Regions from separate parts of the Bradyrhizobium sp. UFLA06-24 genome, predicted to be linked through region 1. Evidence: predicted binding sites of a transcription regulator. Region 1 holds the regulator's gene; each other region holds the start of a gene.
The links. Region 1 encodes LexA, which represses DNA repair genes until DNA is damaged. Its sites were predicted from a motif close to TGTTCNNNNTGTGTTCNG; they were not measured.
Positions count from the first base shown of each region.

Region 2: IF809_RS18610 (helicase-related protein) is a predicted target of LexA. The motif match lies at 4,327-4,344, and genes of this name have one in related genera.
Region 3: IF809_RS31000 (DUF3072 domain-containing protein) is a predicted target of LexA. The motif match lies at 3,024-3,041, and genes of this name have one in related genera.
Region 4: IF809_RS10265 (single-stranded DNA-binding protein) is a predicted target of LexA. The motif match lies at 5,605-5,622, and genes of this name have one in related genera.

Region 1 is NZ_JADFUE010000031.1:18,839-26,729, forward strand. Features, by position in the region: gene IF809_RS23395 (ComEC/Rec2 family competence protein) at 1-1,062, shown strand, start outside; gene IF809_RS23400 (hypothetical protein) at 1,073-1,507, opposite strand; gene IF809_RS23405 (hypothetical protein) at 1,717-1,911, opposite strand; gene lexA (transcriptional repressor LexA) at 2,081-2,782, opposite strand; gene IF809_RS23415 (molybdopterin molybdotransferase MoeA) at 2,959-4,170, opposite strand; gene IF809_RS23420 (hypothetical protein) at 4,328-4,513, opposite strand; gene IF809_RS23425 (hypothetical protein) at 4,746-4,943, opposite strand; gene IF809_RS23430 (HAD family hydrolase) at 5,108-5,734, opposite strand; gene IF809_RS23435 (alpha-hydroxy acid oxidase) at 5,739-6,866, opposite strand; gene IF809_RS23440 (S41 family peptidase) at 7,175-7,891, shown strand, end outside.
Region 2 is NZ_JADFUE010000021.1:44,662-52,552, reverse strand. Features, by position in the region: gene fdxA (ferredoxin FdxA) at 78-416, opposite strand; partial or broken gene IF809_RS18615 (RNA-binding S4 domain-containing protein) at 549-818, opposite strand; gene IF809_RS18610 (helicase-related protein) at 832-4,200, opposite strand; gene IF809_RS18605 (DUF3108 domain-containing protein) at 4,696-5,505, opposite strand; gene rpmB (50S ribosomal protein L28) at 6,051-6,356, shown strand; gene IF809_RS18595 (DCL family protein) at 6,461-6,772, opposite strand; gene IF809_RS18590 (DEAD/DEAH box helicase) at 7,681-7,891, shown strand, end outside.
Region 3 is NZ_JADFUE010000059.1:22,954-30,844, forward strand. Features, by position in the region: gene IF809_RS30970 (HWE histidine kinase domain-containing protein) at 1-1,454, shown strand, start outside; gene IF809_RS30975 (hypothetical protein) at 1,451-1,858, opposite strand; gene IF809_RS30980 (hypothetical protein) at 1,891-2,094, shown strand; gene IF809_RS30985 (hypothetical protein) at 2,187-2,432, shown strand; gene IF809_RS30990 (hypothetical protein) at 2,509-2,718, opposite strand; gene IF809_RS30995 (hypothetical protein) at 2,753-2,962, opposite strand; gene IF809_RS31000 (DUF3072 domain-containing protein) at 3,078-3,272, shown strand; gene IF809_RS31005 (DUF6496 domain-containing protein) at 3,347-3,643, shown strand; gene IF809_RS31010 (hypothetical protein) at 3,656-4,018, opposite strand; gene IF809_RS31015 (Do family serine endopeptidase) at 4,289-5,824, opposite strand; gene IF809_RS31020 (universal stress protein) at 6,036-6,872, shown strand; gene IF809_RS31025 (hypothetical protein) at 6,894-7,106, opposite strand; partial or broken gene IF809_RS31030 (putative bifunctional diguanylate cyclase/phosphodiesterase) at 7,274-7,891, opposite strand, start outside.
Region 4 is NZ_JADFUE010000009.1:52,740-60,630, reverse strand. Features, by position in the region: gene IF809_RS10275 (potassium transporter Kup) at 1-1,757, shown strand, start outside; gene gyrA (DNA gyrase subunit A) at 1,862-4,606, opposite strand; gene IF809_RS10265 (single-stranded DNA-binding protein) at 4,965-5,462, opposite strand; gene IF809_RS10260 (outer membrane protein) at 5,888-6,667, shown strand; gene IF809_RS10255 (outer membrane protein) at 6,905-7,588, shown strand; gene uvrA (excinuclease ABC subunit UvrA) at 7,869-7,891, shown strand, end outside.

The DNA of each region.
Region 1 (7,891 bases):
ATGTCGTTCGCCGCGACGCTCGGCTTGGTGGCGCTGGTGCAGATCGGCATGCCGAACCTGTTTGCATCTCCCGATCATTCGACGACTGCGCGGATCGCGCTGTGGGGCGGCCGCGAGATCGCGATGTTGTTCATGGCCTCGATGATCGCGGGGCTCGCCACTACGCCTTACGCCGCCTTTCACTTTCATCGCGTCACGCCCTACGGCGTGCTCGCCAATCTCGCTGCGATGCCGGTGGTCTCCGCGCTGGTGATGCCGGCCGGGCTGTTGGGATTGCTCGCAGCACCATTCGGACTGGACGGTGTGTTCTGGTGGCTGATGGGGATTGGCATCGACTGGATGATTGTGGTCACGCGCTGGGTGGCGGCATTGCCAGGCGCGGTCGGCCATGTCGCCGCCTTCGGTACTGCGCCGCTGGTTGCTGCGAGCCTCGGCCTCGTCCTGATGGGCCTGCTGCGCACGCCGCTGCGCTGGTCGGGTGCGCTCGTGCTCGTGGCGGCAACGATCTGGGCCCTGTCGGTTCGGCAGCCCGACATTCTCGTTGCCGGTAACGGCCAGAACGTCGCGGTGCGGGGCAGGGACGGGCAGCTGCATCTGATCAGGACGAACAAGGACGCTTTTCTGCTCAAGGAGTGGCTCGCGGCCGACGCTGACCCGCGCGATGCCGGCAGTGCCGCGCTCGGTGACGGGGTGTCGTGCGACGAGTCCGGTTGCGTGGCGCCACTCGCCGATGGTCGCATGATCGCGCTGGCGCTGCACAGCGATGCGCTGGCCGATGATTGCACTCGGGCCGCGCTGGTGGTGACATCAAGGCCGGCACCGCCGGATTGCGCCGCGATGGTGGTCGATCGGCCGCGTCTTGCGCGACAAGGCGCGTTGGCGCTGACGCAGCGCGGCGACGGTTTCGCGGTCCAGTCGGTAAGGGCGAGGGGCGCAAACCGCCCCTGGTCGCCGGCGGCAGCCGGCGAAGGAGATTTCGAACTGACCCTCATGCCACGGTCGGCGGCGCCACGCGCTCGGGACGCAACTCCGTCGGAGGCCGACTTCCAGGCCGAGGACTAAAACCGGTCTTTCAGCCGATCGGCAGACGCGGCGGTGTCGGACGACTGTCGGCGATGATCTGCGGCTTGTGCTCGCGCTCGCCGAGCGGCTGGGTCACGGGCAGTTGCAGAACGGTGGCGCGCTGGCCTTCGACGAGCTGGGTCACCAAGACATATTTGCCATCGGGGAATTCGATCGCGTCGTGATGACGATCGGGAACGTGCGGATCGATCTTGCCGAACTTGCCGACGCGCGAGTTGACGGTGCGCGTCCAGATCCACCTGTTGTCGTAGCGGACGTTATCGGCGAAGGCGAGCTCCGTTCCCGGCAGCAGGCAGACCGCGACGGACATGTCGGCTTCGGAGGCGAAGCCGCGTGTCGAGGTGCCGCGGAATGTTGTCGTGACGATCGTCTCGCCGACTTCTGCGGGACGCGTTGCGACGGCATGCAGGCTATAGTCACACATCGGGTGCTCCTCTATCAGGATAGCAACCCGCGCCTCTGTCCTGGAGGCACAGGCCTCTATCAGAGTGTAAGTCTGCGAGGCTCTGCTTGGTTGTAGGCAAATCTGCGGCTTGGGTCCGCTGGCGATAATCACAATATCTTTCCCGAACGCCTAGGAACAAAGCCTGCTCCGGTGCATTCGGCGGACCTTCTGCATCAATATCCGCAGCATCAATGTCCGGCCGGTGCCGACCAGCCCGAATATGGCCAGGCCGACTGCTGGACGGAGTTGAGGGCGTTGCGGGATTGCTGGCTTGTCGCTTGCTGCGCCTTGCGGAGGTGATGCTGCGGTTGCGCGGCGAAGGCATTCGGCGCTGACGCGGCGATCAGCGCGGTCGTGACGGTGCTCAGGATGATCTTGCGCATGGTGGTCTCCTCGGTCTCAAGGCCTTTGAAGCAATGAAGGCTTCGCTTCGTTGCAGCCTGCCGAGGATTTAGCGCTGGAGAGATGGCCGGATAATCTGTGCAAAACCAGAAAGACTATACAGCCGGAGCGGACAATCGTCCGCTCCATCGTTTGCTCGCGCGAGAGCGCTTAGTACTTCCGGTACAGCCCGATCAACTTGCCCTGGATCTTCACCCGGTTGGGCGGGAGGATCCGGACTTCATAGGCGGCATTCGCCGGCTCGAGCGCAATGGAGGCGCCGCGGCGGCGGAAGCGCTTCAGGGTGGCTTCCTCGTCGTCGATCAGCGCGACCACGATATCGCCGGTGTCGCAACTCTCGTTGCGTTGGATCAGCGCCATGTCGCCGTCGAGAATGCCGGCATCGACCATCGAATCGCCGCGCACTTCGAGTGCGTAGTGCTCGCCTGCGCCGAGCATGTCCGGCGGGACGCTGATGGTGTGGCTGCGGGTCTGCAGCGCCTCGATCGGCGTACCAGCCGCGATGCGGCCCATCACCGGCACTGCGACGGGGCGCTCGCCCTCGTCGGCGGGCGGGCTCGATGTCGTGCGCACCTTGCCGAGATTGCCCTCGATCACGCTCGGGGTGAAGCCGCGGCGGTTGCCGGCGGCGGCCTGGAGCTCGGGCAGCTTGATCACTTCGATCGCGCGGGCGCGGTTCGGCAGGCGGCGGATGAAGCCACGCTCCTCGAGCGCGGTGATCAGGCGGTGGATGCCCGACTTCGAACGCAGATCGAGCGCGTCCTTCATCTCGTCGAAGGAGGGCGGCACGCCGCTTTCCTTCAGCCGCTCGCTGATGAACCGCAGGAGCTCGTATTGTTTGCGCGTTAACATCTCGACCAAAATCCCCCTGACGATGTCGTTCGATTCCGAGACGCTGAAGTCAGCGACAAGCCGTTACATGCTCGAAACAAATCATGAACGGACACTATATGTTCGATACATGTTCCGCAACTGCTTAATTTACCGTGAACGCGACAAAGTTCGCGGAACGGTTGCGAACTCTGTGTTCAAACAGGCAGTCGCAGCACCTCGCAAGGCGCTCCCGCTTCGGCCTTGGGCGCGAACGGCGGGCGCACGAGAAGTGCCTGTGCCGCAGCGAGATTCGCAAGCAGCGAGGAGTCTTGATGATCGACGGGAACGGCGATGAGCGTGCCATCGTCGCGTACTTCGAGACGCGCGCGGAGGTAATCCTCGCGCTGGTCGTTGGCGCGGACATCGCGCCCGAGCACCGCGCGTTCACGGCAGTGATGAACCAGCGAATGGCCTGAGAGCGCGCGAATCAGCGGCACCATGAACAGGAAACCGCACACGTAGGATGACACGGGATTGCCAGGCAGGCCGATCACGCGCATGGCCCCGAGCCGCCCGTGCATCATCGGCTTTCCCGGCCGCATCGCGATCTTCCAGAACGCCATCGAGGTGCCTTCGTCCTGGAGCGCCTGCTGCACCAGATCGTGGTCGCCGACCGAGGCGCCGCCGGTCGTGATCAGGATGTCGGCGCCGGACTGGCGCGCGCGGCGGATGCCCGCGGTGGTGGCTTCGAGCGTATCGGCGGCGACGCCAAGGTCGATTGTGTCGGCGCCCTCGCTGCGGGCGAGCGCGTGCAGGGCATAGCCGTTGGAATAGACGATCTGGCCATGACCGGGGGTGGTGCCCGGCATCACCAGCTCGTCGCCGGTGGCGAGGATCGCGACCTTCGGACGGCGGCGAACGGGAAGCTGCGGGTGGTTCATGCCGGCTGCGAGCGCGAGCCCGCGATCGGTCAATCGGGTCCCCTGACGGAGCAGCACGTCGCCTTCGTGAAAGTCGATGCCTGCGGGGCGGATGTGCCGGCCGCGAGTCGCAGCCTCTTTGATCGTGACGCGCTTGCCGTCTGTGACCGTGTCCTCCTGGATGACGACGGCGTCCGCGCCATCGGGAACGACGCCGCCGGTGAAGATTCGTACCGCTTCACCAGCGCCGACAGCTCCCGCGAAGGGCCGTCCGGCCGCGACCTCTCCAATGACGGTGAGCTGCGCGTCCACCCTTGCCGCGTCTGCCGCGCGGACGGCATAGCCATCCATCGCTGACATCGCTTGCGGCGGTTGCGTGCGCCGCGCCGCGACATCGCGCGCAAGCACGCGATGGAAGGCCTCATCGAGGGCAATCATTTCTTCCGGCAGCGGCTCCGCGCCGCCAAGCACCGCGGCGAGCGCGTCGGAAACCGGCATGAGGGCCACGGGTGAAAGCTCCTGCTTGGGCGAGGCAATGATCACGTTGCGGCAAGCGTTCTAGCCGAGAGCGCGCCGCGAGGCAAAATGGTAAGCGGGCGCTGACGTGAGCTACTTCTGCATCAACAGCCGCACCAGCTCGGCCTGCCGGCTGACGCCGGTCTTGTCAAAAATCTTCGACAGATGACTGCGCGCCCGGCGTCCTGCCGACGCTGAGCGGCAACAAAGGATTGCGCGGCGCCCAGCCAAGCAGATCGTGCACGCGGGCGGGATCGATGCGCGGCGACAGCAGGCTCGAAAGACCGTTGCCGGGGCGTAGATGCCAAACAGTACGCGACCGCCTACGGCTCATCGATGCGCTCCATCACGCTCGACCAGCGCCCCTGTTCGACCGCAGCGTCGTAGATCGCCCCCACGAGGTCCAATACGGCGTCCTTCGAAAGCACGCCGGCGCGCATTTCAACCTCCACGAGTTGCAATGCAGCATAGGAGCGCAGTTTCAGAGCGGGAACAAGCAGAGAAAGGCGGCAATCAGGCGTTGTTGCCGCGGAGCCGCATGCCTTTGGCCGTCACGCCCGTGCGGATCACGACCTCGTCGGATCCACGTTCGACGTCACGTCCGGTGCTTGGAGCCCTTGATCCCTGTCGGGCATCGGATCGGCCTGGGCCTTCAGATCGGCAGCCTTGCTGATCAGCTTGGCGGAAAGCTCAGAATCCGAGGTGGTTCTGGCGAATTTCATCAGCAGGGAGGCCTGCCTGGTGAGATAGGTTTTGCCCAACACGTCGATACGTCCGTCCGATGTAGAATTCCCAACGGACTCATGAGTCCCGGAAGCAGGCATTCGTTCCCGGAACTCTGTATAAAAATGCACAAAGTGAGTTGGTTCCACATCTTTGGGCGAAATAGTTCCTGCAGCCGCCGCCCTGAAAGATCGGAGCCGCCAGATCAGATCCCCAGCTCCTTCAGTGCATGCCCGACGTCGAGGGGCGACGTCACGTGCACGGCCTGCAATCCGCGGGCCCGCGCGCCTTCGATGTTCTCGGCAAGGTCATCGAAGAACACGATCCGGTTTGCCGGTATGCCCATTGCGGCGACGACATGGTCGAAGGCTTCGGCGTCCGGCTTGCGCAGGCCGATGCTGGAGGACAGATACATCTCGCGGAAATGGCCAAGCAGGTCGGCATATTCCTTCGAGAAATGGTCCACATGGGGCCGATTGGTGTTCGAGAACGCATAGAGCGGCATCCGTTTCGCCGCGCGCGGCAGCAGCTCCGCGATCTCGGGCATCTCGCCGGCGAAGATCGCATTCCATCCCTCGAGGAATTGCGCATCCGAAATGCCGATGCCGAGCGAGGCGCGCAACGAGGCGAAATAGTCCTCGTCGCTGAGCTTGCCGACCTCGTGCAGCCGATAGGCCTCGCTGTCGCGCACATAGCGCGCGACGATGGCTTCGGGCTTGCACCCCGCGTGTTGTGCCCAGCAGGCGATCGCCTTGGAGAAATCGATGTCGAGCACCACGCGCCCGAGGTCGAACAGAAGCGCATCCGCGCTGCCGGGAGAAAGCGAAGTCATTGCGTCAGTACCGGTAAGGCTCGTGGTCGAACAGCGGGAACGCGCTGAACACGCTCGGCGCGTTGGTTGCTGTGGCCGGGTGCAGGCAGGATTTGTTGACCTCGGCGAACGAGGTGGCGCCCAGCAGACCGAGGCAGCGCAGCACCTCGTCCTCCAGTAGTTCCAGCATGCGCGCCACACCAGTTTCGCCGGCGGCGGCCAGCGCCCAGCATTGCAGCCGGCCGATGCCGACGAGGTCGGCGCCGGCGGCGATCGCCTTGACGATGTCGGTGCCGCGGCAGATGCCGCCGTCGACCATGATCCGGGCGCGACCCTTCACGGCATCGACGATCTCGGGCAGCACATGCATGGCGCCGCGGCCGTGATCGAGCTGGCGTCCGCCGTGGTTGGAGACGTAGATCCACTCGACGCCGTGATCGACCGCGATCTGCGCGTCCTCGGCCGTGGCGATACCCTTGAGTATCAGCGGAATCCTGAACTTGTCCTTGATCATCTTCACGGTCCGCCATTCCAGTCCCTTCTGGAAATCGCCGCCGGTGGCGCGCAGGCGGCTCTCGCGTACATAGCGCTTGGCAATGTCGCGCTCGCGTCGGCTGTAATGGGCGGTGTCGACGGTCAGGCAGAAGGCCGCATAATTGGCCTTCTCGGCGCGGCTGACGACGTCGGCAACGAACGCGTCATCGCCGCGGACATAGAGCTGATACATGCGCAGCGCATCGGGAGCGGCTTCGGCGGTCTTTTCCAGGCCTGGCTCGGAGACGGAGCTGAGCATGTGCGACGCCCCGAAGCTGCCGGCGGCGCGTGCAACGCTCGCCGCACCGTGCGGATCGAAGATCTCCAGCGCGCCGACGGGCGCGAGCACCACGGGCAGGCGCATCCTGCGGCCGAACTGCTCGACCGAGCCGTCGACCTTCCGCACGTCGCGCAGCACGCGCGGGCGGAAGGCGATCTCGTCCAATGCCATCCGGTTGCGGCGCATCGTGGTTTCGGTCTCGGCCGCGCCGACGATGTAGTCCCAGGCATTCTGGTTGAGATTGGCGCGGGCCTTTCGGATGAACTCGTGCAGGTTCTGGAACGGCTCGTTGCTGGCGCCGAGTTCGACGTTCCGTTCCGGCCGGAGCGCTTCGTTCATTGTTGTCCTCCCGAGAATTTGAAGCCTTATGCCATCGCCTATCCGGTTCGGCCCTCCAAAACCATCCTAAAATCGCATAGCTGCGAGGCGTGGCTCGGCGGCCGATTCCCGCTCTCCCGGGGCCGGTCTTCCGAACGTTGCCAAATGTTTAGGTTCAGGGCGAAGGGATTTTTACCGCGTACCCGCCGGCGTGGCAGGCCGGCCTTGAAGAAACCAGAATGATATTGTGAGAACCGGCTTGGATCGCCATTTGCATGGCGGCTGCCAAGCCTCAAAAAGAACCGCTAAGCGAAAAGGCCACCCATTCCATGCGGAAAACCCTGCTGTTCCCCCTGGGCGCGCTCACCGGAGCTTGCCTGACCCTCCTCGTATCCGGTCCGCAGGGCGGGCTGTGGGCGGCACGGGCGGCGGCGGGTACGGATGATGCCTATTCCCAGCTCAACCTGTTCGGGGAAGTGTTCGAGCGGGTGAAGGCGAGCTATGTCGAGAAGCCCGACAATGCCAAGCTGATCGAAGGCGCGATCACGGGCATGGTAACTTCGCTCGACCCGCATTCACGCTACATGAACGCCAAGGCCTGGACCGAGATGCAGGAGACCACCTCCGGCGAATTCGGCGGGCTCGGCATCGAGGTCACGATGGAGGAGGGCCTGGTCAAGGTCGTCTCGCCGATCGACGACACGCCGGCGTCCAAGGCCGGCATCATGTCCGGCGATCTCATCAGCAAGATCGACGGCGACGCGGTGCAGGGCATGACGCTCGAGCAGGCCGTCAACAAGATGAAGGGACCGGTCGATACCCAGACCAAGCTCACCATCTTGCGCAAGGGCGCCGACGCCCCGCTCGATGTCGCGATCAAGCGCGAGATCATCCATGTGCGCCCGGTGCGCTTCCACGTCGAGAACGGCGACATCGGCTACATCCGCATCACCTCCTTCAACGAGCAGACCACCGATGGCCTGAAGAAGGCGATCGCCTCGATCTCCAAGGATGTCCCGCAGGACAAGCTCGTCGGCTACGTCGTG
Region 2 (7,891 bases), on a different contig from region 1:
AAAAATCAATGATTTAGGGGTCTCAAGGGCTGGTTTTCGGCGGCAGCGCCGCTATTAGGGTTAAGTTTGGGCCCTAATTAGTCTCCGGAGCCGGGTTTCGGAGAAAAATATTTCTCGAACTTCCCTTCCATCCCGTCGAATTCCTTCGCGTCTTCGGGTGATTCTTTCTTCTGGGTGATGTTCGGCCAGCTCTTGGCGTATTCCGCATTGACCTCGAGCCACTTTTCAAGCCCCGGTTCGGTGTCCGGCTTGATGGCATCTGCGGGACATTCCGGCTCGCACACGCCGCAGTCGATGCACTCGTCCGGATGGATGACAAGCATGTTGTCACCTTCGTAGAAGCAATCGACCGGGCAGACCTCGACGCAGTCGGTGTACTTGCACTTGATGCAGTTTTCAGTGACGACGTAAGTCATCCAACGCTCCGAAAAGCTCTTTTAAATGTCGCGGCTTGCCTAGCGCGGATGGCCACGCGCTGCAAGGTCGGGAAGCTCCGATCATGACGGCTTTATGTGTTTGATCGACCAAGAAATGAATATCAAACGCAATTAATTGCGCTTTACGTCGCCGAGCTCCTCATAGAGCACGCGCGCCGAGGCGGCATCGCCACGCCGCTCGTTGAAATCGATCACCTTCAGCACGCGCACGGTGCGGTCGAGCGCGATAGTGATGACATCGCCGATCTTGATCGCATGGCCCGGCGATCTCTCGCGCGTGCCGTTGATGCGGACGTGACCGGACTCGACGAGCTCAGCGGCGGAGGTGCGCGCCTTCACCACCCGCGCGTGCCACAGCCATTTGTCGAGGCGCTGCCGCTCCGTGGTCGTGGGATTACTCCTTCCGACCGGCGAGCTGTTCTTTCAGCGCGGCGAGCTTTGCGAACGGCGAGTTCGGATCTGCCGGACGATCGCGCTCACGCGGATTGGCGCTCGAGGCGTAGGGACGCAGCGACGGACCACCCTGGCGGTCGCGCCCGTTGTCGCGATCGCGGCCCCTGTTGTCGCGACCCTTGTCACGATCGCCGCCGAACTTCTTGTTGTCGCGGTTGCGATCGCGATCCTTGTCGCGGTCCTTGCCCTGGAAGCTGCGATTGCGGTCGTCGCGGCGCTCTCCGCCCTCGCCGCCTTCACGGCCCTTGCGGAAGTCTCGGCCGCCGTCGCGGCGATGACCGCCGTGACGATGGCCCGGCGTGGCACCTTCAGCCGCTTCGCCGGACGCAGCGCTCGCCTCGGCCGAAGCAGCGCCAGCTTCGGCTCCGCCCTGCCGGCGCGGTTGATGGTGACGCTGATGGCGGTTGCGATCGTGGCGCGGCTTGCGGTCGTCGTGACGGCCCCCGGGACGCCAGACCTCGACGAGCTCGGGCTCTGCGGGCGTCGCAGCGGCTTCGACCGGAGCGGAGGCATCGGCAGAGGCAGCAGCTTCCGTTGCAGCGATCTCGGCCGGAGCGGCTTCAGCGGCAGCCTCGGCAGCAGCCTCGGCGGGTGCAGCAGATTCTTCCGACGGCGGCGCGATGCCGGGGGCATCTTCGGGCGTGACGGGCGCGTCTGGCGCAGCTTCGAGCGCCGGCTCTTCGTGAGCGGGCTCGTCGTGCGGCTCCATTCCGGGCGCGTCTTCGACGGTGACGGCTTCGATCGCGGCATCCGCGGGCGCTGCGACTTCGTCGGTCGCAGGCGTCTCGGAGGACGCTTCAACCGCCGGCGCCTCCGCAGCAGCAGGCGCGGCGGGCTTGGGCGGCAGCGGCGGGCGCTTCTCCATGCGATAGCCGAGCGCGCGCAGCACCGAGGCGAAATCCTCGCCGGCGGAGCCCGTGAGCGAGGTCATCGCCTGGGTCACGACAAAACTGCGGCCGTCGAACGCGCCGGCGGGCTTTTCGCCGGGCGAATTCTCGCGCCAGGCCAAAGCGGGACGGATCAGATCGGCAAGGCGCTCCAGGATGTCGACGCGAACGGCGCGCTCGCCGGCCTGCTTATAGCCGAGCACGCGATAGGCATCGCGCGGCAGGCTCTTGTCGACCGGGAAGGACGTGCGGCCGGATGAAGCCAGATGCTGCGCGCCTGACAGCGCCGACAGATCGACATTGTCCTGCTTCAGCGCCCACAGCAGCGCGGCGAGCGCACGCGCGGCGGGCTTCAGGATGCCGGGGAAATAGATGTGATAGGCACCAAAGCGAACGCCGTACTTACGCAGCGTCGCGCGCGAGGGCTGATCGAGATCCTTCAGCTCGTTCGCGATTCTGGGCCGCTCGAGCACGCCGAGCGCCTCGACCAGCTGATAGGCGATGCCGCGGGCAATGCCGGTGACGTCCTCGGCCTTGCTGAGCTCGAACATCGGCCCGAGCAGCTTCTCGATATGGGTCTTGAGCCAGAGCTCGAGCCGCGCCTGCACTTTTTCGCGCGGCGCGCCCGTCAAGCGCTCGTCCGAGATGATGCGGATGCGCGGATGCAGCGCGTCCTCCGCCGCCGACAGCCGCGCCACGGCATCGCCGGTCCAGCGGATGATGCCTTCCGAGGTCAACACGAACTGATCGTCCGGCGCGTTGCCCAGTTTTTCGGCGCGCGCATTGATCTCGCCGGCGAGCACCGCTTGCGCGGCAGCCTGCAAGGCTTTCGCATCCGAGCCGGCTTCCGCCGCATCCGGTGCAAAGGTGAAGCCATCGAGGCGGCCGATGACATGGCCTTCGACGATAACTTCGCCGGTCTTGCCGATTTCCGTATTCAAGCTCGTGTTCTCCCGCAGGCGGCGCATCAATACACTGGTCCGGCGATCAACGAAACGCTCAGTCAAGCGTTCATGGAGCGCATCCGATAATTTATTTTCGACCTCCCGCGTGATCCCCTGCCAGCGATCGGGGTCTCTCAGCCAGTCCGGGCGGTTGGCGACGAAGGTCCAGGTGCGGATCTGCGCGATCCGGGCCGACAGCGTGTCGATATCGCCGTCGATGCGGTCGGCCTGGTCGACCTGGGCGGCGAACCAGGAATCGGGGACGCAGCCCTTCTGCATCAGAAAGCCGTAGAGCGTCGTCACCAGCTCGGCATGGGCGGCCGGCGACAGCTTCCGGTAATCGGGGACCTGGCAGGCCTCCCAGAGCCGCTCCACGGCGGCCTTGCCGTGCGCGATATCGCGCACCTCGGCGTCGCGGGCGGCGTGGTCGAGCACGCGCATGTCTTCGGCGATCGGCGCCCGCGTCAGCGTCTCGTGGCCGGGGGCGAGGTTGAGCGAGACCTGCAGCGCGCCAAGCGAGGAGAAATCCAGCTTCGAGTTGCGCCATTGCAGCATCTTCACGGGATCGAAGATGTGGTTCTGGAGCGCATTCACCAACTCGGGCTCGAACGGGGCGCAGCGGCCCGTGGTGCCGAAGGTGCCGTTGCGCGTGGCGCGGCCGGCGCGGCCGGCGACTTGCGCGAACTCGGCCGGCGTGAGCCTGCGGAACTGATAGCCGTCGAACTTGCGGTCGGAGGCGAAGGCGACGTGGTCGACGTCGAGATTGAGGCCCATGCCGACGGCATCGGTGGCGACGAGATAATCGACGTCGCCGCTCTGGAACATCTCGACCTGCGCATTGCGCGTGCGCGGGCTAAGCGAGCCCAGCACCACGGCGGCGCCGCCATGCTGGCGCTTGATCAGCTCGGCGATGGCGTAGACCTCGTCGGCCGAGAACGCGACGATCGCGGTCCGTCGCGGCTGGCGCGTGATCTTGCGGTCGCCGGCGAATTCGAGCTGCGACAGCCGGGGACGCGTGATCATCGACACGCCCGGCAGCAGCCGCTCGATGATCGGGCGCATGGTGGCGGCGCCCAAGAGCAGCGTCTCGTCGCGGCCGCGGCGGTTGAGGATGCGGTCGGTGAAGACGTGGCCGCGTTCGAGGTCGGAAGCGATCTGGATCTCGTCGACGGCGAGGAAGGAGACATCGAGGTCGCGCGGCATCGCCTCGACGGTCGAGACCCAATAGCGCGGGTGCTTCGGCTTGATCTTCTCCTCGCCCGTCACCAGCGCAACGGCCTCTGGTCCGACGCGGGCGACGATCTTGTTGTAGACCTCGCGCGCGAGCAGGCGGAGCGGCAGGCCGATCATGCCCGAGGAATGCGCGAGCATCCGTTCGATGGCGAGATGGGTCTTGCCGGTGTTGGTCGGCCCGAGCACCGCGGTGACGCCGGCGCCGGGCACCCGCTCGGAAGCGAAGGGGGAGGGAGGAAAGGCCATGTCTGGTGATTAGGTAATGGCTAATGGGGCGAATGTCAGTGCTATCTGGGGCGATGGGGTGCCGAGCCGCTCGACACCCGCGCAACTGTCTCACTTTGCGACGCTTTTCCTCATCCCCTTAAGCTTCGGAACGACTCTAGAACGAATCGCGGCCGAATCGCTGACTCGCCTCGAAGTCCCGTTCCGTTCACGCAACATGTCGCGGGACTCGTTTTGCGTGTGCACTAGATGGAGTTTTGGGCCGTCGCACAAGCGGCGTTTCCTGGGCGGATTTCGTTAAGTTGGGGATGGCGCGGAGTCGAATCAGAATCGGGGAGGAGTCAAATGGATTCCCGGGAAAGCGGGCAGCCCGACTCGATTTCGCGAAACAACCCCATGCACAGTAGGTAAGTCGTTGATATTGCTTGCGACGCCATCTCCCCTCGTCATTCCGGGGCGGCGCGCAAGCGACGAGCCCGGAATGACGGTCTGGGTGGGACGGGCGCGGGCCAAACCCTACTGCGTCTTCGCCACGCGCGGTGGCTGGGCTGTGGTGATGAAGCTGGTGGCTTCCAGCATCGCCGGCCCCAGGGGCGTCGGCACTTTCAGCCAGAATGGAACCAGGATGCGCGTGCCGGCGACCGGGGCGAGCGCGATCTCGATGTTGCGCTGGGCGGCGAGGTATTTGATCACGGGGCGGTCGGGGATGTAGCCGGCGATGGGCACGAAATAGAGCGCGCAGACCACGACCGGGCCGTGATAGCCCTTCTCGGCCTTCACCGTCTCCATGCGCTTGAAATCGAGCTTGAGCTCGTAGCGCATGCGGCCGTCGAAGATCGGCGCGCCGCCATGGCAGGCCTCCGGCGACAGCGGATCGCCGTTGCCGGGCACGCGCACCAGCGAGGCCGTCATCGGATCGAACACGCCGCGGCGATGCGCGTCGGTGACGACGATGCGGTCAGGATCGACCGGCGGCTCCGGGATGATGCCGAACTCCTTCACATTGCCCTTGTCGAGGGTGATGTGGATCTCTTCGGTCTTCTTCGAGGTGGTGGTGGAGGCCTGGTAGGCGGTCGCAACCAGCGCGCCGTTGACGATGCGGCCCTGCGAGGCGCCGGTGCCGGACCCGCCCGCGAAGGACTTTAAAATGCCGGTGGTGCCGCCCGAGGCCGCCGCCGAGAACACCTCGTCCTGGATATCGATGTTCCAGGCGCCGCGGCCGACCGGAATCCCTGACAGCGTCGCCTCATATTGCGCCTCGAGCTTGCCCTGCGCCGCGGCCGGATCAGCCCCCCACACCAGCACCAGCCCGCCAAACGCGGCCAGCGCCAGCCTGCCGGCCGACCGCAGCCGGAGCGGAATGAGGGGGGAGGTGGGCACGAGACGATCCATCAGGAAAAGGAGTGGGTGTTACTTAAGCCTGTTCCGGCGCCAGGCAATGCAAAAGGGGCGCGAACCGCGGGAACTCCACCGGACTCTTCGGCGGCGATTGCGCCCTTTATGTGATGGTAAGGCGTTTCAAACATTGCCGTTTTGGTGATCGGGCGGTGTCCGGGCGGCGGGCTCGAACACCTCTCCCCACCCACTCCGCTGTCATACCCCACCAACTCCACTGTCATGCCCCGGCTTGACCGGGGCATCCGGTACGCCGCAGCTTCACGACTCTAGCCGCGCTGGCTCAGAGTACTGGATCGCCCGGTCAAGCCGGGCGATGACACCTATTGCTGGGCGGGATCTCGCCCCAAATCCTTGACTACCCGCCCCTCACCCCCTATACGTCCGCCCGCTCCCTGCAAGGACGAAAGAATTAGCCCCCGTGGCGCCCCGAATGGCGGCCGCAATAGTTGGGGGACAGGATAAGGATTTCTACCATGTCTCGCCGCTGCGAACTGACGGCCAAGGGCCCCCTCGTCGGCCACAAGGTCAGCCACTCCAACATCAAGACCAAGCGCCGCTTCCTGCCGAACCTGGTCAACGTGACCTTCATCTCGGAAGCGCTCGGCCGCAACGTGCGCCTGCGGGTCTCCACCAACGCGGTAAAGAGCGTAGACCATAATGGCGGCCTCGATGCCTACCTGCTCAAGGCCAAGACCGACAATTTGTCGCCGCGCGCCGTCGAGCTGAAGCGCGCCATCGAGAAGAAGGTCGGCGACGCGCCGGTCAAGAAGGCAAGCTGAGATTTCGTAAGTTGGGCGAGGGCTAGGTTGCGTCGCGTGGTGTAGGCTTAGCCGAGTAGAGTTTTTGCGTTGCGGCCGGATCGGAAGATCCGGCCGTTTTTGTTTCAGCCGTCCCTACTTTCCGCGCCGATACAGGCCACAAATGAAAAGCGTTCGATTGTTTCGTCTGATCTAACTACCCAAAAGCATTGGGTGTTGTAGTCAGCTGACATGACTTCGAAGTGATCGATACCCGGACCGATCTTATCCTCTGAGTCTGGGTGCCGCCTGAGCAAGGCGGCTAAGTCCTTGCCGTCCTCATCGCTCACTCTCTCACCCGGCTTGTAGCGGTTCAACATCGCTCTAAAAAAAGCTACCGCATCGCCCTTCTTCGAAAACTGTCTAGTCCCAAGCTTAATTGGCTGGCCTTTCGACACAGTATCCTCTCGTCCAAATGTCTACACAGCTTATTAGAGAAATATCCAATACAGTCTCCCTTTGCGCGAAACATTTCAACTATGAATAATGTGAGAAGGCTCGCGCCGCTCCGGCCGGGTATCGATATGCCGATTTCTATGAAGTTTGCGAAATGCTACCCCACCCCCGACGAACCGACTTGGCGCGGTCTACAACTGCTGGAAGTGGGTGAGTTTGACGTATTTCTCAGGGGCCCGGTCAGAGCCCGTGTTACCGACGCAGCATTTGAACAAGAGCTGGCAGGTGATTTGGCGGCCTTAGCGAGCACGCAAATGGCGTCCGACACATTGTCAAAAGTGCTCTCGACTGCTGCGGCCCCCTTGGATTGGGAAATTGGCGAAGCTATAGCCGAATGTCTCTTGGAGGAGGAGTTCAACGTAAGTTGGCCTTGGAACGAAAACCGAGACCGAAAGACGCCAAAGGCCTCGTTGCCAGGAGCAGACCTTGTTGGGTTGGTCGGGAACGCGGTTGGTGCTAGCCTACTGTTTGGTGAGGTGAAGACGTCCTCTGATCAGAACCAGCCTCCCGGCGTTGTGTCAGGTCGATCGGGTTTGGCTCATCAAATTGATACGCTCGCAAAGTCGATCGGTACGCAGGCGTCCTTAATAAGATGGCTTCATTCACGCTGTAAGGGGACAGCCCATTGGCCCCGATTTCAAGACGCGTGTACGCGTTACCTACAGTCGGGTGGAAAGGAAATAGCGCTGGTGGGTATCCTCCTTCGAGACACCAGCCCTCACGAAAACGATCTGCGAAGCCGAGGTCGAGCTCTATCGTCCCTGGAGCAGCCCCCAAGCGTAAGACTAGACGCTTGGTATACGCCTCGGCCGATTGCCGAATGGGTTGCGATCGTTACAGGTGATGCGCAATGACCCAGTGGATAACAGACGCATTGGGTGACGCGTCACTAGCCAATGCTACCACTCTCGTGAGCAGAGCTTTGCTTGCAGATGTAGCTGGCGTCGCCCGCCCCACATTGGACGACTCAGCTGGCTTTGTGGCCGAAAGTCTAGAACTCGCAGTATTTGGGCTCCTCGACGAACCCGACAAACGATCTGAGTTGCGTTCAACGGCAGAAA
Region 3 (7,891 bases), on a different contig from region 1:
AGCCGGCCAAGCTGCTCGCCTACGAAGTGATCCTGAAGGACCTCGGCGAAAACCTCGTGATCGCCTCGTCCGGCCGCGAGGCGCTGGAGGTTCTGCTCAAGACCGAGATCGCGGTGATCCTGGTCGACGTCTGCATGCCCGAGCTCGACGGCTTCGAGCTCGCAGCGATGATCCGCGAGCATCCACGGTTCCAGAAGACCGCGATGATCTTCATCTCGGCGATTCAAGTCAGCGACATCGACCGGTTGCGCGGCTACGAGATGGGCGCGGTGGATTACGTGCCCGTTCCCGTCGTGCCGGAGGTGCTGCGCGCCAAGGTCAAGGTGTTCGCCGAGCTCTATCGCAAGACGCGGGAGCTCGAACGGCTGAACCAGGATCTGGAGGATCGCGTCCGCGCCCGCACGGCCGAGCTCGAGAACTCCACCGCGAAGCTGCGCGAGAGCGAGGAACGGCGCAGCATGGCGATTGCCGCCGGCAAGATGGGATCCTGGGACTGGGACTGGGTCAGCGGCGACTGGATGTGGGACGACGGGCAGTACCGCATTTTCGGCGTGAGCCCGGAGAGTTTCGAGGTCAATCCCGCCAACGTGCAGGCGCTGCTGCATCCCGACGACGTCGATCAGCTGCGCAAGGCGATCGCCGAGTTCAACAAGGGCACGCGCGCCTACGAGACGGAATTCCGCATCATTCGCCCCGACGGCGAGGTGCGCTGGTGCGTCGGGACCGCGGCCGCAACCGCAGATCCGAACGGTCGCGTGGTGCGGGTGAGCGGCGTCACCGTCGACATCACCGAACGCAAGCGCGCCGAGGAACGGCAGAACCTGCTGGCGCGCGAAGTCGATCACCGCGCCAAGAACGCGCTGGCGCTGGCACAGTCGATCGTGCGTCTCACCCGCGCTGACGAGGTGAAGGCCTATGTCGATGCGGTCGAAGGGCGCATCAATGCGCTCGCTCGCGTCCACACCATCCTGTCGCTGTCGAGCTGGCAGGGCGCCGAGCTCTCCAAGCTGATCGACGAAGAGCTTGCGCCCTATTCGCCCGGAGGACAGGTCAAGCTGGCCGGGCCCGCAGTCCAGCTGCTGCCGGCGACCGCCCAGACCCTGGCGCTGGCGCTGCACGAGCTCTTCACCAATTCGGCGAAGTATGGCGCGCTTTCGACGCGGTCGGGACGGCTCGCGATCGACTGGCAGGTCGAGAACGACCTTCTGACGCTGAGCTGGGAGGAGACCGGCGGGCCGCTGGTCAGGACGCCGAAATCGCGTGGCTTCGGAACGAGAAGCCTGCTGGCCAGCGTCGAATCCCAGCTCGGCGGACAGGCGCATTTCGACTGGCGATCGGAGGGCCTGTTGTGCCTTCTCGAGGTGCCGTTGACGCGCAAGAGCGCGGCAACATCGGCGGCGCAGGACAGGTTCGAGGCCAGCACCTCTCCCGAGCTGCAGCGCGCATCGGGCTAGCGCGACGCGGCGGCCTTCAGTCGCGGCATCGGCCGCGGTTCATCGGCGACACGCCCTTCGAGCCAGGCTTCCGTTTGCGCGAGATCGCGCAACGCGGTCGCATAGCGGCAGGCGGCACTGCGCTCCGCGCCGCGGGGGAGCTTGCGCGCCTTGCGCAAGATGTCGGCCGCGGCATGACGATAGGCCAGCGAGCGATAGAGAAAGACCACTTTTCCCATAGCGAACGTTCCGTGTTGACAGCATCGATCCTCGCAAACCGGGCATGAACGTCGGATGAAGCGGCGGATGACAATTCCTTCATACCGCAGGAACCGGCGATTGCCGCGCGCGTTTGCATGCCAGATCGATCGGCAGTTCCATGCGCGCAAAAAAATCGCCAAACAGGTCGCCAAACGGATCATCAAGTCTGGTCTCTCCGACCGGCATCATCCAGCTGATGACGCATGCGATGATGGGCGCCGCGCTCGGCCTAGTCTTCACGTTCGCGCTGATATTGGCCAATCCCGCGGTCGCGGAATTGCTGAATCACGGCGGCAGCGCGGCCGACTTGGTTTTTGTCGTCACGATGGTGACGACATTTGCCATCGGTGCCGCGCTGACGGGCGTCGTCTTCATTCTCGACGGAGACAAGGAATCTTGAAGCGCGCGACACGCGTGCAAAGCTTTGTTGGGAACTCCTGGCGCAGATGGCGGTTGGCTGCCTGCGTCAATTCAACCCAGGGAGTCCCCCACATGAAGACGACCAAGCTCGCTCTCGCCGTGATGTTGGCAACCGGCCTTGCCGCCGCGCCGTTCGCCGCGCAGGCCAAGTCGCACAAGAAGCATCATCACTCCTCGATGTCGCAGACGACGACGGGCGCCAACATGAAGTCCAAGGGCAGCGACCCGTCCGGACAGGGCGGCTCCGGCCCCGGCTCCGACCAGGGCGGCACCATGACGAACAAGAACAACACGGGCACCCCGAGCAACACCAAGTAAGGTCGCGGGAAGCTCAGGCCCCGCGAAAGCGGGGCCGGCCATTTCGGCATCCGGCATCTCGCGTTGCGCGACCGCTTCAGCTGTGTCGGATGTCAGTTATGTTAGGGCGGCCGGCTGCGGGGGCCGTCTTCACGAGAAGATCGAGCCGAGCCCGCTTGCGCGCAATCAGGAGCTGGGCCGCGGCATCATCGAGGCCCTCGCGCTGCAACTGCAGGATGGCGGATCCCAACTCGAGGATCTCGGCGCGCAGCTTCAGAATCCGGTAAGTGTCCGGGTCTTCGTCCACCACCGTCGCCCTCCACCAATGGTCGCTCAGAGCCTCAGCGGCGCGCGAGCCTGCCCTCGCTCTTCAATGGACGAAGACGCCCTTTGTCGCGAATGTCAGGCAACACCCCGCCTCCACCCGCCGCCTTCCATTCGCTGATCAACAGGCCCAGTTTCCGGCGCAGATCGATCTGCGCCTGGGCACGTTCAGCGCAGTCGCGATCGCGATTGACGAGATCGCGCACGGACGCCTCGACATCGGCCATTTGCAGCCTCAAGGCGCTGATCTTGCGACGAATTTCATTAATTCTATTGTCCATGGCTTGTTAGAACAAAATAAGAACATATAGTCAAGCCACGAATTCAGGACGGAGAACGAAGATGCAGGTTCAGGGTAAATACGACGCCAAGGCTTTTCTCATGGAGCAGATGACCCGCGCCCAAGGGCTGCGGCTGAAGCGGTTGAGCGAGGAGGCCTACCAGCCCGCACAATACGACCGAGGTCTCTCCTTTGCCGAAGCCGCGCGCCGCATCCAGGTGCTGGAAGCCGAGATCGAGCTCGCGAACTCCTTCTGAGGGGCCGGTGACCGGCCCGCTTGGAACGTTGCGTCAGCAATACGGTTCTTTCCCAGGGCGAAGGGAGAGACTTGATGGCACGCAAGGCAAAGAAGCGCCGCTACTCGCGTAGTTCCGGCAGTGATGTCGAGAGCGAAATGCGCCGCTACAAGAAGGGCACCGCCAAGAGCGGACGCGGCGGTCGCGGCGGACGCGTGAAGAGCCGCAAGCAGGCGATCGCGATCGGCCTCTCGAAGGCGCGCAAGAAGGGCAAGAAGGTGCCGAAGAAGGCGTCGAAGCGAAAGACCTCCAAGAAGAAGACCTCCAGAAAGAGCTCCAAGAGGAAGACCTCTAAGAAGAAGAGCTCGAAGCGCAAATCCGCCAAGCGGTGATGCCACTTGGCGTCAGATCATGCTGCCCGGCATGAAGCACCGAATCGAAACGCCGAACGCCGTCTTGACCGGCCAGACCATGGTGCGGCCGGCGCGGTTCGGTTCGGTGATGACGGCTTCGTCGGGCACCTCGACCCATTCCCCATCGAGACGGACCCGGTAGTGCCCGTTGTGCGAGTCCCAGTCGGGATCGGCCACGGCGACACCATCGGCATCCGAACAGCACGGACCGAGATGACTGCGCAAGCTGTCGAACCAGGGCTTTAGCGGCGAGTCGGCGAAGCGGCCGTCATCGCGCCCCAGGGCAGTTCCGGTCGACAGCACGAGAGGCGCTGCGAGCAGCGCAAGCTTCAGCGAGAGCTTCAATCGATCCATGTCGGCACCGATCAATGCGAACCATCGGCCGGTTCCACAAGCAACCGGAGGTCCGAAAGTTCCACCCTGTGATCTGCCCCGGCGGCCTCATTGCCTCCAGGTGCACGCGCGATTTTCGAAGTCTGACGAGCGAACGCGGCTTTTTCGGACGAACCTGTCACCGTTACTGCCGTTAACGAGAATGTTATCGCCGGCCTGTGGGCATCCCGCAGCTGCTCATGAAAAAGGCGGCCCGGTAGGCCGCCTTTCGACTTGCCGATGCTTGAACGATCAGGCGAGCGGCACCGCGACGAAGCGCATCGCCTCCGCGCTCTTCACCTGCAACAGCACGCTTTTCTTGCCGGACGACTTGGCCTGCGCCAGCTCGGATCGGACGTCGCCGACATTGGCGACGGCCTTGCCGCCGACGTTGAGGATGACGTCGCCGGTCTGGATGCCATGTTGCGCCGCCGGTCCCTGCGGATCGACCTCGGTGACCACGACGCCCTTCTGGCCGGCGCCCTGGACGTCACCGGCCGGCGCCAGGCTGAGGCCGAGACGCGGCGTACCAGGAGCCGCTTGCGTCTTGCCATCGTCAGCCTTGGCCTGCCGCTCATTCGGCAGCTCGCCGAGCGCCAGCGTCACCGTCTTGGTATCGCCCTTGTGGACGACATCGAGCTTCACGGACGTCCCCGGCGCGAGGGCCGCAATGGTGCGGGCGAGATCGCGGGAGTCCTTGATGGCGGTGCCGTTGACGGCGGTGATGACGTCGCCCGCCTCGATGCCGGCCTTCGCCGCCGGACTGCCGTCCTGCGGGGTGTCAACGATCGCGCCGCGCGCCGTCTTGAGGCCGAGACTGTCGGCGATCTCCGCGGTTACCGGCTGCACCTGCACGCCCAGCCAGCCGCGGGTGACGGCGCCCTTGTCCTTCAGCTGGGCAACGACGAGCTTGGCGGTCGAAGCCGGAATGTCGAAACCGATGCCGACCGAGCCGCCCGACGGCGAGTAGATCGCGGTGTTCACGCCGATCACGTTGCCGTTCATGTCGAAGGCCGGACCGCCGGAATTACCCTTGTTGATGGGCGCATCGATCTGGATGAAATCGTCATAGGGCCCGTTGCCGATGTCGCGGCCGCTGGCCGAGACGATGCCGGCGGTCACGGTGCCACCGAGGCCGAAGGGATTGCCGACTGCGACCACCCAGTCGCCGATCCGCGGCTTCTGGTCGGAGAACTTCACGAACGGAAAATCTTTCTTGCCATCGACCTTGATCAGCGCGAGATCGGTCTTTGGATCGGTGCCGACGACTTTCGCGGTGTAGATGGTGCCGTCGTCCGTCGTCACCTGCACGGACTCGGCGTGATCGACGACATGGTTGTTGGTCACGGCGTAACCGTCGGCCGAGATGAAGAAGCCGGAGCCTTCGCCCGTGATCACCTGGTGACGCTGGCGCGGCATGCCGTTCATCCCATCTGGGAAGCGGAAACCGAACTGCCGCGAGAACTGGTCGAACGGAGAGTCCTCGTCCTGGTTCATGCGATTTTGCTGCAGCAACGCGCTCTTGTCGTTGTCCTGGTCGATCTTCACCCGGACGGAGATGACGGCGGGCTTGACCTTGCTGACGAGGTCGCCGAAGCCAGCCGGCGTTGCCGCGCTTTCGGTGGCCTGTGCCGGCGAGATCAGGGAGCTGACGCCGAACGGCTTTGAAACGGGAGAAGCCGCCAGCACCGCCACGCCAAGCGCGGCCACGGTGCCGAGCAGCGCCAGCCGGCGCGGCTTCAGAATCCTGCGGGGTGTCGTGATGTCGGAGTGGACGGGATCTTTCATGTCGAAATCTCCATGTTGGGTAAGTCGCCTTGCACCGAACATGGTCATTGCCACCTTACGACGTCCCGTCCGCCCGATTAATTCTTGGCAAAGAAGGTGTGCCCGGTCGCCGCAGGCAAGATCCGCACCCTACATTTGATGCAGCTCAACGCGAGCCCTGCCCGCCGTGAAAAGCTGCGTCGATCGAATGATGTCCATCGGAGGCGCCCCCATGTACAAAGATATTCTCGTCCACATCCCGACCGAGCGGCCGATGCGCGCGGTGGTCGATGGCTCCATCTCGCTTGCGGCCACCCTCAACGCCCATGTCGATGCGGTCGCGATCGGCTATGTCGCCAGCAGCACGGCCTATGTGATGGAAGGCGGCGCGGCGGTGGCGGCCGTGTTCGAGATGGAACGCGAGCGTGCGGTGGAGCGGGCCGAGGCGGCGCTCGCAGTGTTCAAGAGCGAAGCGGCGCACGCCGATCTATCCTGTACCTGTCACGCGCTCGGCGAGATTCCGGTGGATGCGGCCGCGTCCCTCGGCGACATGGCCCGGCTGCACGACCTCAGCGTCGTGCTTCAGCCGGATCCCGAACAGGTTTCGTTCGACAACGACGTGCCCCGCGAGATTCTGTTTCAGGCGGGCGGACCGGTCCTGTTCCTGCCCTATACGTTCCGGGGCGCCTTCAAGGCGAGCCGGATCGGCATCTGCTGGGACGGCAGCCGCGTCGCGGCGCGTGCGGTGCGCGATGCAGCGACTTTTTTGGCGCGCGCCGAGGATATCGTGATCATTTCGATCAACGAGTCCGACACCGCTCCCGGCGACGCTTCGGCAAACAATCTGGCCAAACATCTCGGACGCCGCGGCCTGTCGACCCGCACGGTGAGCCTGTCGGCCTCGCGCGCCGATATTCAGCCGACCATCCTGTCGCTGGCGGCCGACGAGAATCTGGACGTGCTGGTGATGGGCGGCTACGGCCACTCCCGACTGCAGGAGCGCTTTCTCGGCGGCGTCACCCGGGCGATGCTGGAAGCGATGACGATCCCCACGCTGATGTCGCACTAGCGAAGGGTCAAAGGGCACATCTCACGCCGCAGCGGGAGTTTCCCAAACCGTGGCTGCGGCCGCGTCCTCTTCGGGTTGTGCATTGCACGCGTCGAAATGGGCTTTCAGCGCCAGCTCGGCGAGATGCTCGAAATGCTCCGCTTGGCCGAGGAGCTGCCAGTTCTGCAGCGGCCGATAGGCCGCCTGCTGACGACAGAGGGACGCCAGCGCGCGGTAGCGACGTACGTTCTCCATGAGACCTCCCTCGCATTCACCGGGCTTATTGCCCTGATTTGCGTCAGGCCGATGGCGGTTGTGCAAAACATTTTTGCGCCCACGCCCGGCTTAACTCAGGTTAACTTTGAAAAATAGGCAGACGCGGAATAGTTCCTGTTGGCAGTCGGCCGTGGAATAATGAATTTCTAGGCGTAGCGACGGCGTTCGACGTTGATGCCAATCAAACTGGAATAATGCTCAATCGGTTCTGGCCCACCAATCAGATAGCCCTGCATCTCCTCGCAAGCCTCGCCTTCCAGGAAGGCGCGCTGCGCCTCTGTCTCCACCCCTTCCGCAACCACGGGAATCTGCAGGGCATGTGCAAGGCCCAGGACCGCGCGGACGATCTCGGTCGATTGCGGCATTGCCCCGAGGTTCAGGATGAAGCTGCGGTCGATCTTAATCTTATCAAACGGGAACGACTGGAGATAGGACAGCGATGAGTACCCGGTGCCAAAATCGTCCATCGCGATGCGGATGCCAAGCGCCTTCAGCCGCCGCAGCAGATTGAGCGCGCGGGTGAAATCGCCGATCAACACGCCCTCGGTGATTTCGACTTCGAGCCGCGCTGGTGCAAGCCCGGTCTCCAGCAGGATCTCGTGGACGGAGCGTTCGAGGTCGCCGGTCTGGAACTGGACCGGCGACAGATTGACCGCGACCTGCAAGGGCCGCGGCCAGGACGCCGCCTCGCGGCAAGCCTCACGCAGCACCCACTCGCCGATCTCGACGATCAGCCCGTTCTCCTCGGCAAGCGGGATGAACTG
Region 4 (7,891 bases), on a different contig from region 1:
CAGTAACGCCTGAGGCTGTCCTCGGTGTTGCTTCGCTGATCCTCTGGGCCTTGCTGCTGATCATCTCACTGAAATACGCGCTGCTGATCCTGCGCGCTGACAACCGCGGCGAAGGCGGCATCGTCGCGCTGCTGGCGCTCTTGCACGCTCGCCACGCCCAGCCGGGCACCTGGCGCGCGCATCTGCTTGTGGTCGGCCTCATCGGCGCCGCTCTCCTCTACGGCGACGGCGCGATCACGCCGGCGATATCGGTGCTATCGGCCATCGAGGGCCTCAAGGTCGACGCGCCATCGCTCTCGCCTGTGGTCGTGCCGATCACCATCGCCATCCTGGTCGGCCTGTTCATGATGCAGAAGCAGGGCACCGGCTTCATCGGCCGCATCTTCGGACCTGTGATGCTGGCCTGGTTCGTCGTGCTGGCTGCGCTCGGCATCCACGGCATCATCAAGGCCCCGGCGGTGCTCGCCGCGCTCAGCCCGCTCTATGCCTTCGACTTCCTGGTCCACCAGGATTTCCATGTCTCCTTTGCGATCCTCGGCGCCGCCTTCCTCGCGGTGACCGGTGGCGAGGCGATGTATGCCGACATGGGCCATTTCGGCCGCCTGCCGATCCGGCTCGCCTGGTTTGCGATCTGCCTGCCTGCACTGGTGCTGAATTATTTCGGCCAAGCCGCGTTGCTGATCACCGATCCCACGATGATCGAGAACCCGTTCTTCCAGCTCTGCCCCGACGCCCTGCACTATCTGCTGGTCGCGTTCTCGGCCGTGGCAACCGTGATCGCCTCACAGGCGATCATCTCCGGTGTGTTCTCGCTGACCCAGCAATCGATCCAGCTCGGCTTCCTGCAGCGCATGCAGATCCGTCATACCACCAGCGATGCGATCGGCCAGATCTACGTGCCCCTGGTGAACTGGTTGCTTGCCGCCGCAACGCTAGGGGCGGTCCTGAGCTTCGGCTCCTCGGACGCTCTCGCCGGCGCCTATGGCATCGCGGTGTCGCTGCTGATGGCGATCACCACGCTATTGGCCGCGCTGGTCGCGATCCAGTGGGGCTTTTCGCCCTGGCTGGTGGTGGCCGTGAACGGCTTCTTCTTCGTGATCGATCTGATCTTCTTCGCGGCGAACTCAATCAAGCTGTTCGAGGGCGGCTGGTTTCCGCTGCTGCTCGCCGGCCTCGTCGCCTTCCTGATGCTGACCTGGCGCGCCGGCGTGAAGCTGGTCGAGGCCGCGCGCGCAAAGCTGCGCCAGCCTGAGGAGGATCTGATCGAGACGGCCGTCAACAAGTGCCGCGCCAGACTGCCCGGGACCGCCGCGTTCCTGGCTTCCGCGCCACGCGGCGTGCCGCTCGCACTCACCCAGTTCGTCAAGCACAACCACGTGCTGCACGAGCGCGTGCTGCTGGTGACGGTGCTGATCGAGGAGGCCCCGCACATCGCGGACGAGGAGCGCGCCGAGGTGATCGAGATCATCCCCGGCATCACCCGCATCATCCTGCACTACGGTTTCATGCAGAACCCCACGATCTACGAGGGATTGGGGCTCGTCTGCCGCCAGGGCAAGCTGCCCGGCGTCGAGCTCTCCGACGTCACCTATTATGTCGGCCGCGAGACCATCATCCCACGCGAGGACATCCCGGGCATGTGGGTCTGGCGCGAAGGCCTGTTCGCCTTCCTGCAGCGCAACGCCGAACGCTCCGCCGCGTTCTTCGGCGTGCCGACCAAGCAGGTCGTGGAGTTCGGCACGGAGCTGGAGATTTAGCGCAAGTGCGTAGCCCGGATGGAGCGCAAGCGTAATCCGGTTTTTTTCCAAGCATCAGGGGTCCCGGATTTCGCTTCGCTCCATCCGGGCTACGGGGCAAGGAGTTAGTCCCCGTTTGTCTCCGCAGTCGCCCCATTCCCGCTCTCCGCCTCTTCCGTGATGTGCTCGACCGAGACGACGTGCTCGTCCTCGGCGGTGTCGAACACGATCACGCCCTGGGTCGAGCGGCCGGCAATGCGGATGCCCTCGACCGGGCAGCGGATCAGCTGGCCCTTGTCGGTGACCAGCATGATTTGATCGGCGTCCTCGACCGGGAAGGACGCAACCAGATTGCCGTTGCGGTTGTTGACGCTCATGGCGACGATGCCTTTGCCGCCGCGGCCCGTGGTGCGGTACTCGTAGGACGAGGTCCGCTTGCCATAGCCGTTGACGGAGACGGTCAGCACCACCTGCTCGGCCGCCGACATCTCCACATAGCGCTCCTGCGGGAGTTGGAAGCTGCCTGAGGTCTCCTCGGCCTCGGCATCTCCCTGCGCCTCTTCCGCCGCGGCTTCGCCGGCGACCGCGCGACGCATCTTCAGGTAAGCCGAACGCTCATCGGACGTGGTCTCGACATGGCGGAGGATCGCCAGCGAGATCACCTTGTCGCCCTCGCCGAGCGCGATGCCGCGCACGCCCATCGAGGTGCGCCCGGTGAACACGCGGACATCAGGAACCGGGAAGCGGATGCACTGCCCGCCGGCAGCGGTGAGCAGCACGTCGTCGCGCTCGGTACAGATCTGCACGTCGACGATCGCCTCACCCTCGTCGAGCTTCATGGCGATGATGCCGGAACGGCGGACGTCGACGAAGTCGGACAGCTTGTTACGGCGGACGTTACCGCCTGTAGTGGCGAACATCACGTCAAGCTGGGCCCAGGTCGATTCATCTTCGGGCAGCGGCATGATGGTGGTGATGCGCTCGCCCTGCTCCAGCGGAAGGATGTTGATCATCGCCTTGCCGCGCGCGTTCGGCGCGGCCATCGGCAGCCGCCAGACCTTTTCCTTGTAGACCTGGCCGCGCGAGGAGAAGAAAAGCACCGGCGTGTGCGTGGAGGCCACGAACAGGCGGCTGACGAAGTCCTCGTCGCGCGTCTGCATGCCGGAGCGTCCCTTGCCGCCGCGGCGTTGGGCGCGATAGGCCGACAGAGGCACGCGCTTGACATAACCGGCGTGCGAGACGGTGACGACCATGTCCTCGCGCTGGATCAGGTCCTCGTCCTCGACCTCGCCTTCCTGCTCCATGATCACGGTCTTGCGCGGCGTGGCGAACTCGGCCTTCACCTCGGCAAGCTCGGTCTTGATGATGTCGAGGATGCGGGCGCGCGAGCGCAGGATCGCCAGATAATCCTCGATCTCGCCGGCAAGCTTGGCCAGCTCCTCGCCGATCTCGTCGCGGCCGAGCGCGGTGAGGCGTGCCAGGCGCAGCTCGAGGATCGCCCTCGCCTGCTCGAGCGACAGACGGATGGTGCCGTCCTCGTTGATGCGATGGCGGGGATCGTCGATCAGCGTGATGATGTCCTCGACGTCGCGCGCCGGCCAGTCGCGCGTCATCAGGGTCTCGCGCGCGGCGGCCGGCGTCGGCGAGTGCCTGATGACCTTGATGATCTCGTCGATGTTGGCGACGGCAATCGCAAGGCCGACCTGCTCATGCGCGCGCTCGCGCGCCTTGCGCAGCTTGTACTTGGTGCGGCGGGTGACGACCTGCTCGCGGAAGCCGACGAAAATCGTCAGCATGTCCTTCAGGTTCATCGTCTGCGGACGACCCGAGTCGAGCGCGACGGCGTTGACGCCGAACGAGGTCTGCAGCGGCGTGAACTTGTAGAGCTGGTTGAGCACCACGTCGGGCACGGCATCGCGCTTGAGCTCGACGACGACGCGGTAGCCGTCACGATCGGATTCGTCGCGAAGGTCAGAGATGCCCTCGATCTTCTTTTCCTTGTAGAGCTCGGCGATGCGCTCGACCATCGTCGCCTTGTTCACCTGATACGGGATCTCGGTGATGACGATCGCCTCGCGCTCCTTGCGGATGGTCTCGAACGTCACCTTGCCGCGCATCACGATGGAGCCGCGGCCGAGATGATAGGCGCTGCGGATGCCCTGGCGGCCGAGGATGATGCCGCCGGTCGGGAAATCCGGGCCCGGGATGATGCCGTTGAGCTCGTCGATGGTCAACGAGGGATTGTCGATCAGCGCGACGCAGGCGTCGATCACCTCGCCGAGATTGTGCGGCGGGATGTTGGTAGCCATGCCGACCGCGATGCCGCCGGCACCGTTGACCAGCAGGTTTGGGAACCGCGCGGGCAGAACCACCGGCTCGCGCTCGGAGCCGTCGTAGTTGTCCTGGAAATCGACCGTGTCGTCGTCGATGTCCTCGAGCAGCTTCAGCGCGATCTTGGTCAGGCGGGACTCGGTATAGCGCATCGCCGCGGGTGGATCGCCGTCGACCGAGCCGAAATTGCCCTGACCGTCGATCAGGGGCGCGCGCATCGAGAAGTCCTGCGCCATGCGCACCAAGGCGTCGTAGATCGCCTGGTCGCCATGGGGATGGTACTTACCCATGACCTCACCGACGGCACCGGCGGACTTCTTGTGCTTCTTGTCCGGCGTGTCGCCGCGATTGTTCATCGCGTACAGGATGCGCCGATGGACCGGCTTCAACCCGTCGCGCGCATCGGGCAGCGCACGCGACACGATCACGCTCATGGCGTAATCGAGATAGGACTTTTTCATCTCCTCGTAGATCGAGACGGGGCGAATGTCCGAGGGTTGCGCCGGCTGGTCGCCGGGCTTGTTGTCATCGTCAGCCAAGGGGGAATCCGGTGAAATTTTATTTGGGAATCATATAGCGCATCGAGGTCCTGATAACCACCCTTGGACGTGTCCGGGAAGCGCTTTTTCCGACTGTTTTTCCAACAACTTAAGGTGCCGAGAGCAGCGCCTTCGGCCCTGCCGGAACGACCATCCAAAATCGGCCCGCATCCCCGATGATCGGGCACGCGGATGCCGTCCGTCGGCCACGTTCCGACAGCTCGCAAAGGCGAGTTCACCTCAAACGTGAAGTGGGCCGGGAATTTCCGAGCCCAGCCTGCCAATTAGCAAGATTTGCTGATCCGAGATGGAAGCCGCCGCTCTGGCGGCCGGCCCGCTCTCCGCAGTGGAACAGTCCTCAGAACGGGATGTCGTCGTCCATGTCGTTGTTGCGGCCTCCGCCGCCGGCGGCAACGGCACGGCGCGGCGCGCTGCTGACGGGACCGGACGAGCCGAAATCGCCGCCCGGCTCATCACCGAAGCTACCGCCTCCTCCGCCACCGCCGCGGCCGTCGAGCATCGTCAGGGTCGAGTTGAAGCCTTGGAGCACAACCTCGGTGGAGTACTTTTCCACGCCGCTCTGGTCGGTCCATTTGCGGGTCTGCAGCGCGCCCTCGATGTAAACCTTCGCGCCCTTCTTAAGATACTGCTCGGCGACCTTGCAGAGCCCTTCGTTGAAGATCACGACGCGGTGCCATTCGGTCTTCTCCTTGCGCTCGCCGCTGTTCTTGTCGCGCCAGGTTTCGGAGGTGGCGATGCTCAGATTCGCAATCGGCCGCCCGTCCTGGGTCCGGCGGATTTCCGGATCCTTGCCGAGATTTCCAACCAGAATGACCTTGTTGACGCTTCCCGCCATCGCCGCTCTCCACTCCGAATGCCACTGAATTTCGAAAGGCGCGCCCGCGCTGCCGCCTGTTGGGCCGACCCTATACGCTTACGGGCGCCGATCGGCCCGCCACGCCCTCGGTTATCCCCACATATAGCATTGACCCAAGGTCTGTTCCAGATTTGTTCTAGTCAAAGAATACGAGGCGCAAAAGCGCGGATGAGGAGCCTGGCGCCGCTATGCACGCCGGCATGAATTGGAACTCGGCCAGGCGGGAAAGCACTTAACATTCATCAACTTACGCCCGATTCGATTGCCCGATGAGTGTTGCATTCCAGAGACGGACTCAGCCTGTCCGTTGGACTACGGTGGCTTCGGAATTGGTTCATATGGGCGTCGCGCCTGAATTGACCGCTTCGGGGACTGCTGAAGCGGACGTCACTGGGGAGACTGCAATGAAGAAAATTCTATTCGGTACTATTGGTATTGTTGCGTTGGGCGTGTCTGCACCCGCCAGTGCAGCGGATCTGGCGGCCCGTCCCTACACCAAGGCGCCGCCGATGGTCGCGACCATCTACGACTGGAGCGGCTTCTACATCGGCATTAACGGTGGCGGCGGATCGGCCCACAAATGCTGGGACTTCGTGACGCCCGTCACGGGCACTCTCGTTGGCGAGGGCTGCCACAACGCCACCGGCGGCACGATCGGTGGTCAGATTGGCTACCGCTGGCAATCCGCCAACTGGGTGTTCGGCCTCGAGGGTCAGGGCAACTGGGCTGATTTCAGCGGTGACAACATCAGCCTTGCCTTCCCGGGCACGGCACTCGTCACCGGCGATCGCAATCGTTCGCGCATCGACTCTTTTGGCCTGATCACCGGTCAGGTCGGTTACGCCTGGAACAGCGTGCTGCTTTACGTCAAGGGTGGCGCCGCTGTCGTCGGCGACAAGTACGACGTGTTCGCAGCTCCCGGCACGCCCGGCGCTGGTACCCTGCTGGCGTCAGCCCGCGAGACTCGTTGGGGCGGCGCCGTCGGTGCAGGTCTCGAATTCGGCTTTGCGCCGAACTGGTCGGTTGGTGTCGAGTATGACCACATGTTCCTTGGTCATCGCACGATCGGCTTGACCACGCCGGCCGGAGCCGCCTTCGGCAGCGACCGCATTGGCCAGGATGTCGATATGGGCCTCGTCCGCCTCAACTATCGCTGGGGCGGCCCGGTCATCGCGAAATACTGATATCCCGCTGATATCATTGGAAGATCAAAGGCCGGCCCTGTGCCGGCCTTTTTGCTGCGGGTTCCAGGATGAAACTAAAGGTCAGCAAACGTTACGTTTTGCGTCCGTTGTGGCTTTTGGGAGACACAACTTGCGGCTTTGGTGGTGTAAGCACGACGTCAGTTGGACCACAGCGTCCGATACTGCTTCCGACGCACGGAAGTCCAAAATAGAAACTGGGACTGGGATTTGTTCAATATGAAGAAGATTCTCTTGGCTTCGGCCGCTCTGATCGCTCTGACCGGCGCCGCTTCGGCTGCCGACCTGGCGGCTCGCCCCTACACGAAGGCCCCGGTGGCCATGGCTTCGGTCTACAACTGGACCGGCTTCTACCTCGGTCTCGTCGGTGGCGGCGCCTGGGAAGATTCGGGCTCGCCCCGCATGCAGGGCGGCTTCGTCGGCGGCACCGCTGGCTACAACTGGCAGACCGGCAACGTCGTGTTCGGCGTCGAGGCCGATGGCGCCTGGGCTGACGTCAGCGCGACGGCGACCGGCGCCACCGTCGTCCCCGGCTTCGGTGTCGTGACTGCGACCGCCACCTCGAAGACCGACGCGATGGGCACCGTGCGCGGCCGTATCGGCTACGCCGTCAACAACGTGCTGTTCTATGGCACCGGTGGCTACGCCTGGATCGACAACAAGATCACCCTCTCGGCCCTCGGCGTGAGCGCCTCCGACAGCAAGTTCCACTCGGGCTGGACCGTCGGCGCCGGCGTCGAAGCCTTCATCGCTCCGCAGTGGTCGATCAAGGGCGAGTACCTCTATCGCAGCCTCGGCGGCGAGACCTACTTCGGCGCTCTGCCCACCGGCACCCTCAACCTGCACACCGTGCAGGTCGGCGTGAACTATCACTTCAACGGCCCGGTCGTCGCCAAGTACTGAGTTCGGTACTGATCGTCGCGACCGACGTTACATCGTCACGAAAGGCCGGCCTCGCGCCGGCCTTTTTCCTTGGGCGACGCTCGCGCAGTTCCGCGCCCCTGCTGCCAAGTGCCGCCAGCACAACAACAATCCGTTGACGATTCGCAAGTCCCACTGGAAATCCGCCTCCGTTCTTCCTACGTTCGCCACAACCCCATCGGCGCCGATCCCGGTTCCGGGCGAAGCGCGCCTCCCCATTGGCGCGATCGCGTAGCCTTGGGATTCCTCGAGGGCAACGCGGATGGATGAAGTGATCAAGGCGAA